Linked DNA regions of Methylibium petroleiphilum PM1. The protein of the gene in region 1 interacts with the protein of each later gene in a pairwise test. Links are inferred from orthologs where the notes say so. Each region holds a gene or a part of one and is shown in the gene's direction. Other genes may lie near its edges.

What was found.
Region 2: the proteins of mrdA (region 1) and MPE_RS15715 interact in binary tests that used the Escherichia coli proteins (3 or more experiments, as listed by UniProt). The link is inferred for Methylibium petroleiphilum PM1 from one-to-one orthologs.

What each region holds. Positions count from the first base shown.
Region 1 is NC_008825.1:72,339-80,432, reverse strand. What follows is about bases 2,528-5,458. They hold mrdA (penicillin-binding protein 2), read left to right. Parts: upstream 2,528-2,902; coding sequence 2,903-5,014; downstream 5,015-5,458. Other genes in these bases: rodA (rod shape-determining protein RodA), read left to right, coding at 5,011-5,458; mreD (rod shape-determining protein MreD), read left to right, coding at 2,528-2,874. Also shown: MPE_RS00400 (rod shape-determining protein), read left to right, coding at 236-1,279; rod shape-determining protein MreC, read left to right, coding at 1,421-2,356; more of mreD, read left to right, coding at 2,353-2,527; more of rodA, read left to right, coding at 5,459-6,168; MPE_RS00375 (patatin-like phospholipase family protein), read right to left, coding at 6,185-7,486; MPE_RS00370 (sensor histidine kinase), read right to left, coding at 7,574-8,094. UniProt on the Escherichia coli protein: Catalyzes cross-linking of the peptidoglycan cell wall. Responsible for the determination of the rod shape of the cell. Is probably required for lateral peptidoglycan synthesis and maintenance of the correct diameter during lateral and centripetal growth.
Region 2 is NC_008825.1:3,313,536-3,316,601, forward strand. It holds MPE_RS15715 (penicillin-binding protein 1A), read left to right. Parts: upstream 1-375; coding sequence 376-2,757; downstream 2,758-3,066. Other genes in the region: MPE_RS15710 (pilus assembly protein PilM), read right to left, coding at 1-113; cyaY (iron donor protein CyaY), read right to left, coding at 2,795-3,066. UniProt on the Escherichia coli protein: Cell wall formation. Synthesis of cross-linked peptidoglycan from the lipid intermediates.

The sequences.
Region 1 (8,094 bases):
ATTCAACGCCGCTTTTCGCGGGCGTCGCGCTGGGACCGTGCGGTATTATCTTCGGAGTTCCTCACCCGGCCGGGATGGAGGCGTTCACTACGCGACGAGCGCAGTGGGGGCGCAGACATCGCGACCGGCCTGCTGGCCCAGATCGCTTCGAACACCGCCCCTCCCCATACCCAGGCGGCGCAGCCCTCGTAGCCCCCGGCTTCCTCGCTGCGGCGCCCTGCAGAAACGCCAAGACATGTTCGCCTCCCTGCGACGCTATTTCTCCACCGACCTCGCGATCGACCTCGGCACCGCCAACACGCTGATCTACGTGCGTGGCAAGGGCATCGTGCTCGACGAGCCTTCGGTCGTCGCGATCCGTCACGAAGGCGGCCCCAACGGCAAGAAGACCATCCAGGCCGTCGGCGCCGAGGCCAAGGCCATGCTCGGCAAGGTGCCGGGCAACATCGAGGCCATCCGGCCGATGAAGGACGGCGTGATCGCCGACTTCACCGTCACCGAGCAGATGCTCAAGCAGTTCATCAAGATGGTGCATCCGCGCTCGGTGCTCAAGCCCAGCCCGCGCATCATCATCTGCGTGCCCTGCGGCTCGACGCAGGTGGAACGGCGTGCGATCCGCGAGTCGGCGCTCGGCGCCGGTGCCTCCGAGGTCTACCTGATCGAGGAACCGATGGCCGCGGCCATCGGCGCCGGGCTGCCCGTCAGCGAGGCCACCGGCTCGATGGTGGTCGACATCGGCGGCGGCACCACCGAGGTTGGCGTCATCTCGCTCGGCGGCATGGTCTACAAGGGCAGCATCCGGGTCGGCGGCGACAAGTTCGACGAATCCATCATCAACTACATCCGCCGCAACTACGGCATGCTGATCGGAGACCCCACCGCCGAGGCCATCAAGAAGCAGATCGGCTCGGCCTTCCCGGGCTCCGAAGTGCGCGAGATGGAGGTCAAGGGCCGCAACCTCAGCGAAGGCGTGCCGCGCAGCTTCACGATCAGCAGCAACGAGATCCTCGAGGCGCTGACCGATCCGCTGAACAACATCGTCTCCAGCGTCAAGAACGCGCTGGAGCAGACGCCCCCCGAACTCGGCGCCGACATCTCCGAGCGCGGCATGATGCTGACCGGCGGCGGCGCGCTGCTGCGCGACCTGGACCGTCTGCTGGCCGAGGAAACCGGCCTGCCGGTGCTGGTGGCCGAGGACCCGCTGACCTGCGTGGTGCGCGGTTGCGGCATGGCGCTGGAGCGCATGGAGCGCCTGGGCAGCATCTTCACCTCCGAGTAAGTCGATGGCGCCGGCGCGAGCGCCCGAGCGCCGGGCCGCCCCAAGCCGGGCGCCATCCCCTCGGGGGATCGGCTGCGGCAAGCCGCGGCCCAGGGGCCCGATGTCGCACGTGGCCGGCTTCGTCGTTCACCGCCGAGCGCCATGCCTCTAGGCACCCTCGATCGCACTCCGCCGCCGTTCTTCAAGCAGGGCATGTCTGCCCTGACGAAGCTGGTGTTCTTCTCGGCCTTCGCGCTGTTCCTGATGGTGGCCGACACGCGCTTCAAGCTCACGCAGCCGCTGCGCGCAGCCCTGTCCACCGCGCTGCACCCGGTCGAGCGCGTGCTGCTGGTCCCGGTCCGCGCCTGGGACACGGTGCACGACTACTTCACCGGGATCGCCGGCGCGCGTGAGCGCGAGACGGCAGCGCTGGTGCAGCTGGCCGCCCAGTCCGAGGTGGCGGCGCGCGTCGGCCCGCTGACCGAGGAAAACCAACGCCTGCGCGAGCTGCTGGCACTGCGCCCGCAGTTCACCGTGAACACCGAGGCGGCCGAGGTGCTGTACGAGGCCGCCGATCCCTACTCGCGCAAGATCGTGATCGACCGCGGTGCGACGCACGGCGTGGCGCCTGCCTCGCCGGTGATCGACGCCGCGGGGGTGCTCGGCCAGGTCACGCGCGTCTACCCTCTGGCGTCGGAGGTGACGCTGCTGACCGACAAGGACGCGGCGATCCCGGTGCTGAACGTCCGCACGCAGGCTCGAGCGGCCGCCTACGGCGATCCGTCCACCGTGGCCGCCGGCGCCGGCATGGAACTGCGCTTCCTCGCCAGCAATGCCGACATCGAGCCGGGCGATGTGCTGAACACCTCGGGCGTCGACGGCGTCTACCCGCCCGGGCTGTCGGTGGCCAAGGTGGTCGCGGTCGATCGGCGCGCCGGCACTACCTTCGCGAAGGTCACGCTGGCCCCGGCGGCGCGGCCCGACAGCGTGCGCCACGTGCTGGTGCTGCAGCCGCTCGGCCTGCAGCTGCCGCCCCGCCCCACCGAGCCGGCGGCCAGCGAAGCCGCGCCGCGGCGCCGACCGGGAGCACGCCGATGATCATGCCGCGCAGTTCCGACCAGCTGCTGCTGCCGGTCAACCCGGTGTTCATGTGGGGTTCGCTGCTGCTGGCCCTCACCTTCAACCTCATCCCGTTCGGCCGCGTCAACGCGATGCCCGACGTGCTGGCGCTGGCGCTGGTGTTCTGGAACGTGCACCAGCCGCGCCGCGTGGGCATCGGCGCGGCCTTCGTGTTCGGCCTGTTGATGGACGTGCACCAGGGCGCGCTGCTGGGCCAGCACGCGCTGGCCTACACGCTGCTGAGCTTCTTCGCCACCACCATCCACCGCCGCCTGCTGTGGTTCTCGGTGCTCGGGCAGGCGCTGCAGGTGCTGCCGCTGTTCGTCGCGGCGCACGCGGTCTCGGTGCTGGTCCGGCTGGCGGCCGGCGGCGTGTTCCCGGGGTGGAACCTGGTGTTCGCGCCGGTCATCGAAGCGTTGCTGTGGCCGGTGGCCGCCGTGCTGCTGCTGGCGCCGCAGCGCCGTGCGCCGGACCGGGACGAGAATCGACCGCTGTGACCGCAGCGCGGCAACGCCGGACAGGACCGTGACCGAACTCAAGAACGTCGACCAGGAGCTGGGCCGCTTCCGGCTGCGCCTGATCGCCGCCGGCGCGCTGGTGCTGTTCGGCTTCGGGCTGGTGACGGCGCGCCTGGTCACGCTGCAGGTGCTGCGGCACGACGAGCTGTCCACGCGCGCCGAGAGCAACCGCATCACGGTACTGCCGATCACGCCGAACCGCGGCCTGATCCTCGACCGCAACGGCGTCGTGCTGGCGAACAACTACTCGGCCTACACGCTGGAGCTCACGCCGTCGAAGATCGACGACCTGGAGGGCACCATCGATGCGCTGCAGGAAGTGATCGACATCACGACGCGCGACCGTCGCCGCTTCAAGCGCATGATGGACGACGCCAAGAGCTTCGAGTCCCTGCCGATCCGCACCAAGCTCAGCGACGAGGAGGTGGCGCGTTTCACCGCGCAGCGTTTCCGCTTCCCCGGGGTCGACATCAAGGCGCGGCTGTTCCGCAACTACCCCTATGGCGAGCTCGGCAGCCATGTGCTGGGCTACATCGGCCGCATCAACCAGGCCGAGAAGGACGCGATCGACGAGACCGACGATGCGGCCAACTACAAGGGCACCGACTACATCGGCAAGCTCGGCATCGAGCAGAAGTACGAGGCCGAGCTGCACGGCATCACCGGCTTCGAGGAGGTCGAGACCAGCGCCTCGGGCCGCGCGGTGCGGCGCCTGCGGGCCAGCCCGCCGACGCCGGGCAACACGGTGCGGCTGTCGATCGACATCAAGCTGCAGGCGATGGTCGAGCAGCTGTTCGGCGACCGGCGCGGCGCGCTGGTCGCGATCGACCCGCGCTCCGGCGAGGTGCTGGCCTTCGTCAGCAAGCCGACCTTCGACCCCAACCTGTTCGTCGACGGCATCGATTCGGAGAGCTGGAAGGAGCTCAACGAGTCGATCGACAAGCCCCTGCTGAACCGCGCCCTGCGCGGCACCTACCCGCCCGGCTCGACCTTCAAGCCCTTCATGGCGATCGCCGCGCTGGAATCCGGCAAGCGCACGCCGCAGCAGACCACCTACGACAACGGCGTCTTCATGTTCGGCAACCACCGCTTCCGCAGCCACGGTGACGGCGGGCTGGGCGTGGTGGACATGAACCGCTCGATCGTCAAGTCGAGCAACGTCTACTACTACCAGCTGGCCGCCGACATGGGCGTGGACCTGATCCACGAGCAGCTCGAGCCCTTCGGCTTCGGCCGCCGCACCGGCATCGACATCAACGGCGAGGTCACCGGCGTGCTGCCCTCGACCGAGTGGAAGCGCAAGTACTACAAGAAGCCGGAGCTGCAGAAGTGGTACGCCGGCGAGACCATCTCGCTCGGCATCGGCCAGGGCTACAACAACTTCACGATGCTGCAGCTCGCCACCGCCACCGCCACGCTGGTATCGGGCGGGCAGCGCTATGTGCCGCGGCTGGTGCGCGAGATCGAGGATGTGGCAACCCGGGAGACCCGACTGATGTCGGCCGAGGCGCTGAGTCCGCTGCCGTTGCAGCCCGATCACGTGGAGGTGGTCCGCAAGGCGCTGCACGGCGTGACGCAGGAAGGCACCTCGACGCGCGTCTTCATGGGGGCGAGCTACCCGAGTGGTGGGAAGACCGGGACGGCGCAGGCGGTCGGCATTCGCCAGGACCAGAAGTACGACAAGAGCAAGATGGCCGACTACCTGCGCGACCATTCGCTCTACACCGCCTTCGCGCCGGTCGACAACCCGCAGGTCGCACTGGCCGTCATCGTGGAGAACTCCGGTTTCGGCGCCGAGGCGGCCGCGCCGATCGCGCGGCGCGTGCTCGATTTCGTGCTGACGGGGCGCTACCCGAACGCCGAGGACATCGCGCTGGTCCAGAAGGGCCAAGCCGGTCCGCCGGTCGGCACGCCGCGACTCGCCGCCGAGGTGCCGCTGATGCCGTTCACGCCCGGCGCCGTCACGACCGCCGGCGGTGAGGCCGCCGCGGCGCCTGCCGCCCCCGCCTCCCAACCCGCCCCGGCGGCTTCGGCGCCCGGGGGAGCGGCGGCAGCCCCGCCGGCGAAGATCGCCCAGGCGCCGGCGCCGACAGCACCGGCCGAGGCCACGAATCGATGAGCACCGTGTTCGACAAGCGTCCGTGGTGGCAACGTGCCGCCACCGTGTTCATGGGCTTCGACGGACCGCTGGCGCTGGCCATCGTGCTGCTGGCGGCCGCGGGCCTGCTGACCATGTATTCGGCCGGCTACGACCATGGCACGCGCTTCGTCGATCACGGCCGCAACATGCTGCTGGCCGCCGGCGTGATGTTCATCGTGGCGCAGCTCTCGCCGCAGCGCCTGGCGCAGCTGGCGGTGCCGCTGTACGTGCTGGGTGTGGCGCTGCTGATCGCCGTCGAGCTGTTCGGCGTGACGAAGAAGGGCGCCACGCGCTGGCTCGACCTGCAGGTGCTGGTGATCCAGCCCAGCGAACTGCTGAAGATCGCCACGCCCCTGATGCTGGCCTGGTGGTTCCAGCGCCGGGAAGGCCAGCTGCAGGCGCCGGACTTCGTGGTGGCCTTCGTGCTGCTGGCGGTGCCGGTCGCACTGATCGTGAAGCAGCCGGACCTGGGCACTGCCATCCTGGTGCTGTCGGGCGGGCTGTACGTGATGTTCTTCGCCGGCCTGAGCTGGGCGCTGATCCTGCCGGTGCTGGGGCTGGGCGCGGTCGGCATCGGCGGGTTGATCTGGTTCCAGACGCAGATCTGCGAGCCCGGCGTCGACTGGGTGTTGCTGCACGAGTATCAGAAGCACCGCGTCTGCACCCTGCTCGACCCGACCACCGATCCCTTGGGGAAGGGCTTCCACATCATCCAGGGCATGATCGCCATCGGCTCGGGCGGGGTCACCGGCAAGGGGTTCATGAACGGCACCCAGACCCATCTGGAGTTCATCCCCGAGCGCACCACCGACTTCATCTTCGCGGCCTTCTCGGAGGAGTTCGGACTGGCGGGCTGCGTGGCGCTGCTGCTGGGCTTCACCTTCCTGATCTTCCGCGGTCTGATGATCGCGTCGGACGCGCCGACGCTGTTCTCGCGGCTGCTGGCCGGCGCGATCACGCTCAGCTTCTTCACCTACAGCATGGTGAACATGGGCATGGTGACCGGCATCCTGCCGGTGGTGGGCATCCCGTTGCCCTTCATCAGCTACGGCGGCACGGCGATGGTCACGCTGGGTCTCGCGCTCGGCATCCTGATGTCGGTGGCGCGCAGCAAGCGGCTGATGCAGAGCTGAACGGCCGGCGACGGACTCAGCGCGGCGGCTTGCGTGGACGCTTGATCCAGCGCGACAGGAGGGAAGGCAGGCGCGGCCGCGCCACGGCTGGCCGCGCCGCAGGTGGCGCGGGCACTGGCGAGTGCACCTCGGGTACGACGGGTGCAATGGTTGCAGCGGGCGGGGCGACCAGCGCCGGCTCGTCGACCGCGGGCATCGGCGGCGCTGCCGGAGGCCGCACCGCGCGCGGGCGGGGCGCGCGGCGCTGGCCGTTGCGGGCCGGCTTCTCGAGGAAGCTGCGCTCCACATCCAGCGTCGAGCGCACGCCGATGTCGTCGCCATGCTTCTTCAGCCACTGGTCCGCGGCCCGACGCCCGAGCTCGAACAAGCCGTCGAGGAACACCCGGTCGGTGTTGAACTTGCTGCTCGCGTTGAACGGCGCCAGGCCTTCGTCGTCGGCGATCATGTGCAGGCGCAGGTCCTTGTAGTGGCCGGCCTCCAGCCGGCCCTCGCGCACCAGGCGCGACACGAAGGCGATCGCGCGCATCTCGGCCACCAGGCTGGCGTTGAAGGTGATCTCGGACAGGCGGTCGATGATCTCGACACTGCGGGTCGGCGTCCCCTCGTGCTGCAGCGGGTTGATCTTCACCAGCAGGATGTCGAGCGTCTCGGTGTTGTAGATCAGCGGGTAGATCGCCGGGTTGCCGGTGTAGCCGCCATCCCAGTAGGCCTCCCCGTCGATCGTCACGGCCTGGAAGATGAACGGCAGGCAGGCGGAGGCCAGCAGCGCATCGATCGACAGGTCCTTGCCGGTGAAGACGTGGGCCTGGCCGCTGCGCACGCTGGTAGCCGTGATGAACAGCGGGATGTCGCAACGCCGCAGCGCGTCCTCGTCGACATGCCGCCGGGCCACGTCGCGCAGCGGGTTCAGGTTCAGCGGGTTGAACTCATAGGGGCTGAAGGCGCGAAAGAAGCTGTTGAGCCACTGGTAGCTCGGCAGCTTGTCGAAGTTGAAGCTGCTGCCGGCCGCACTGGCTTGGCTCAGCGAGAACGGCGAGAAGATCTGGCTGCTGGTGCTGACGTCGTGCCAGAAGGCCGTGAGTGCCGCGCGCGCGCCGGCGCGGCCGCCACGGGCATGTCCCGTCGCCAGCACGGCGGCGTTGAGCGCGCCGGCACTGGTGCCCGAGATCGCGGAGATCTCGACCGCGTCGTCCTCGAGCAGCCGGTCGAGCACGCCCCAGGTGAAGGCACCGTGGGACCCTCCACCCTGCAGAGCAAGATCGACGCGGCGCGGTGCGGCGGGCGAGCGGTTGTTCGGGTGTGACGGCGACTCTGGCATGGCATCTCCCGGCTGGCGTCCAGTCTACGCCGGCGCCCCGACGAATGCTGCATTGCAGCAAACAACCCTCCTTGGCGTCGGCCGGGACTAAGCCGGGTTGGCCGTCCCGCTGGCAAGAGGCGCGGCACGCGGCAGACGGTCGGCCGGCCAGGCGGCGAAGCGCACGGTGAAGCGCGCGCCGGGGCTGCTGCCTTCAGGCACGGGGCCTTCGCGGGTGTCGTCCAGCGTCAACGTAGCACCGTGCTGTCGAGCGATCTCGGCGACGATCGCCAGGCCCAGGCCCGAGCCATCGACATCGGTCCCCAGGGCGCGGTAGAAGGGCTGGAACACCAGTTCACGCTCCGCCGCGGGGATGCCGGGGCCGGAATCCTCGACCTGCAGCACCACGACCTGGCCGAACGGGTCGCTGACGACCCTCACCGTCACCGTGCCTCCGGGAGGGGTGTAGTGCAGGGCGTTGTCGACCAGGTTGCGGATCATCTCGCGCAGCAGCAGCGCATGGCCGAGCACGCTGCTGCGCTGCGGCTCGGCCGTCTCGCCGTCGGCGCCCGGTCCCTCGTAGCCGAGGTCGATGCGCTTCTCGAGCGCGCGCGGCACGAAGTCGCGGA
Region 2 (3,066 bases), 3.2 Mb from region 1 along the record:
GTGGCAAAACGTTCAAGCACGTACTGGCCCGAGGCGGACTGACCCAGCTCGACGAGCTTGACGCTCGAGGAGCTGATGTCCAGCCCGACGAGCGGCGCTTGCTTGCCTCCCATCAACCCGTCTAGAAAGCCCACACGGTCTCCCGCTCGCCGCTGCACGGCTGTTAAGAAGTTACTTCAATGCTAGCAGTAAAGCCTTTGTGTCCCAATGCTTTCGGGCTGCGCGTCGGCGACCACGCGACAAGCTGACGTTGCAAAACTCACGGTCCGGGCGAGCACCTAGTCCCTCGCACACCGGGCACCGGTGGGCATGCCGGGATGCGATCCATGTCGGTCGGAGCGCATTTCTATAATCGCCGGGTCCTGCTGGAGATTCATGAGCGCCAAAGATCGCAAGCCCTCGCCGACGGCGTCCACATCTTCCCGTGCCGGTTTTCTATCCAACCTGCCCGCCGCGGCCCGGTGGCCCCTGCTGGTCGGCGGGTCAGCACTGGCGCTCGTCGTATCAGGACTGCTGGGTGGCTTGGCGCTGCTGGCGATCGCGTTGGCCGTGGCCTACCCGAACCTGCCCGAGATCAGCAGCCTCACCGATTACCGGCCCAAGCTGCCCCTGCGCGTCTTCTCCGCCGATGAAGTACTGATCGGCGAGTACGGCGAAGAGCGTCGACTGTTCGCGCCGATCGGTCAGATTCCGAAGGTGATGCGCGAGGCGGTGCTGTCGATCGAGGACGCGCGCTTCTATCAACACGGCGGCGTCGACTACATCGGGATCGTGCGCGCGGGGCTCGCCAACGTAGGCGAATCCCGCAGCCAGGGTGCCTCGACGATCACGATGCAGGTGGCACGCAACTTCTACCTGCCGACCGAGAAGACCTTCATCCGCAAGGTGTACGAGATCCTGCTGGCGCTGAAGATCGAAAGCCAGCTCAGCAAGGACCAGATCCTCGAGGTCTACATGAACCAGATCTATCTGGGGCAGCGCGCCTACGGTTTCGCGGCCGCCTCGGAGATCTACTTCGGCAAGCCGCTGAAGGACGTGACGGCCGCCGAGGCGGCCATGCTCGCAGGTCTGCCGAAGGCGCCGTCGGCCTACAACCCGGTCGCCAATCCGACGCGGGCGCGACAGAGGCAGCAGTACATCATCGAGCGGATGTACGAGAACGGCTACCTGACCGAGGAACAGGCCGAGGCTGCCAAGGCTGAGCAGCTCAAGTACCGCAGGGACATTTCGGTCCCACTGCACGCCGAGTACGTGGCCGAGACGGCTCGCCAGCTGATCTTCAGCCAGTACGGCGAGAGCGCCTACACCCGCGGCCTGAACGTCTACACCAGCGTGCGCGCGGTCGAGCAGGAAGCGGCCTACCGGGCGCTGCGCCGAGGCATCACGGACTACGAACGACGGCAGGTGTACCGGGGACCAGAGGGCTATGTGGACCTGCCCGCGGACCCCAAGGCGCTCGACGCCCGGGTCGCAGAAGCGCTTGACGAGCATCCAGACAATGACGAAATCAAGGCGGCGGTCGTGCTCGAAGCCAGTTCCAAGCAGGTCGTGGCCGTGCTGCAGAGCGGCGACACCCTGACGATCACCGGCGAAGGCCTGCGTCCGGCGACCTCGGGACTGTCGCCCAAGGCCGGCCCCAAGGTCCAGATCCGTCGAGGCGCGGTGATCCGCGTCATCAGGGGGGCGAAGGACGTCTGGTCGATCACCCAGGTGCCCGAGGTCGAGGGCGCCTTCGTCTCCATCGACTCGCGCACCGGCGCGATCCGCACCATGGTTGGTGGCTTCGACCATGCGAAGAGCAAGTTCAACCATGTGACCCAGGCCTGGCGCCAGCCGGGTTCGAGCTTCAAGCCCTTCATCTACTCGGCCTCGCTCGAGAAGGGCTTCACACCGGCCACGGTGATCAACGACGCGCCGCTGTTCTTTGACGCGGCCGCTACCGGCAGCCAGCCCTGGGAGCCGAAGAACTACGACGGCACATTCGACGGCCCGATGTCGATGCGCCGCGCGCTGGCGAAGTCGAAGAACATGGTGTCGATCCGCATCCTGGAGGCGATCGGCACCGACTACGCGCAGAACTGGATCACCCGCTTCGGCTTCGACGCCGACAAGCACCAGCCCTACCTGCCGATGGCGCTGGGAACCGGCTCGGTCACGCCGCTGCAGATGGCCGCGGGCTATGCGGTGTTTGCCAACGGCGGCTACCGCGTCAACCCGGTGCTTGTCACGCGGGTCACCGACAACCGCGGCCGCATCCTGGCGCAGACCGAACCGGCACCGCTGGACGAGTCGGCGCGCGTGATCGACGGTCGCAATGCCTTCGTGATGAGCAGCCTGCTGCAGGAGGTCACGCGCTCAGGCACCGCAGCGCGTGCCCAGGCCACCCTGAAGCGAACCGACGTCTACGGCAAGACAGGGACCACCAACGACTCCCAGGACGCGTGGTTCGCCGGCTACACGCCGAACCTGGTGGCAGTGGTGTGGATCGGCTACGACCAACCGCGCAAGCTCGGCGACCGGGAAACCGGTGGCGGGCTGTCCCTGCCGGTGTGGATCGATTACATGAGCGTGGCACTCAAGGGCGTGAAGGTGACCGAACTCACACCTCCGGAAGGCCTGCTCAATGTCGGCGGCGAGTGGTACTACGAAGAATACGGCCCGGGCAACGGCGTCAGCAGCCTTGGGCTCGACACACCTGCGGCTCCCGCGCCCACTGAGGAAGAGCGCAAGAGCATCCTCGACCTGTTCAAGAACTGATCGTCATCCCGGCAGGTGCGTCGCCGGCGCCATGCCGTCAGATCGTCGGCGGCGCGAAGTTCAAGGGTCGGCCCGCCTGCTCGCTCGCGCAACGCGACAGCGTGACAAAGAAGTCCTCCTCGGTCTTGGTGTCGCACCAGGTGCCTGCCACATGGCGATAGTGAAAGCCGCCGCTGCGTGCCGCCAGCCAGATCTCCTGCAAGGGCGGCTGGGTGTTCACGACGATCTTGCTGCCATTCGGAAAGCTCAGCTCGAGCAAACCGCCGGTGCGCGCTGCATCGATATCGACCACATCGTCCTGCAGCCAGC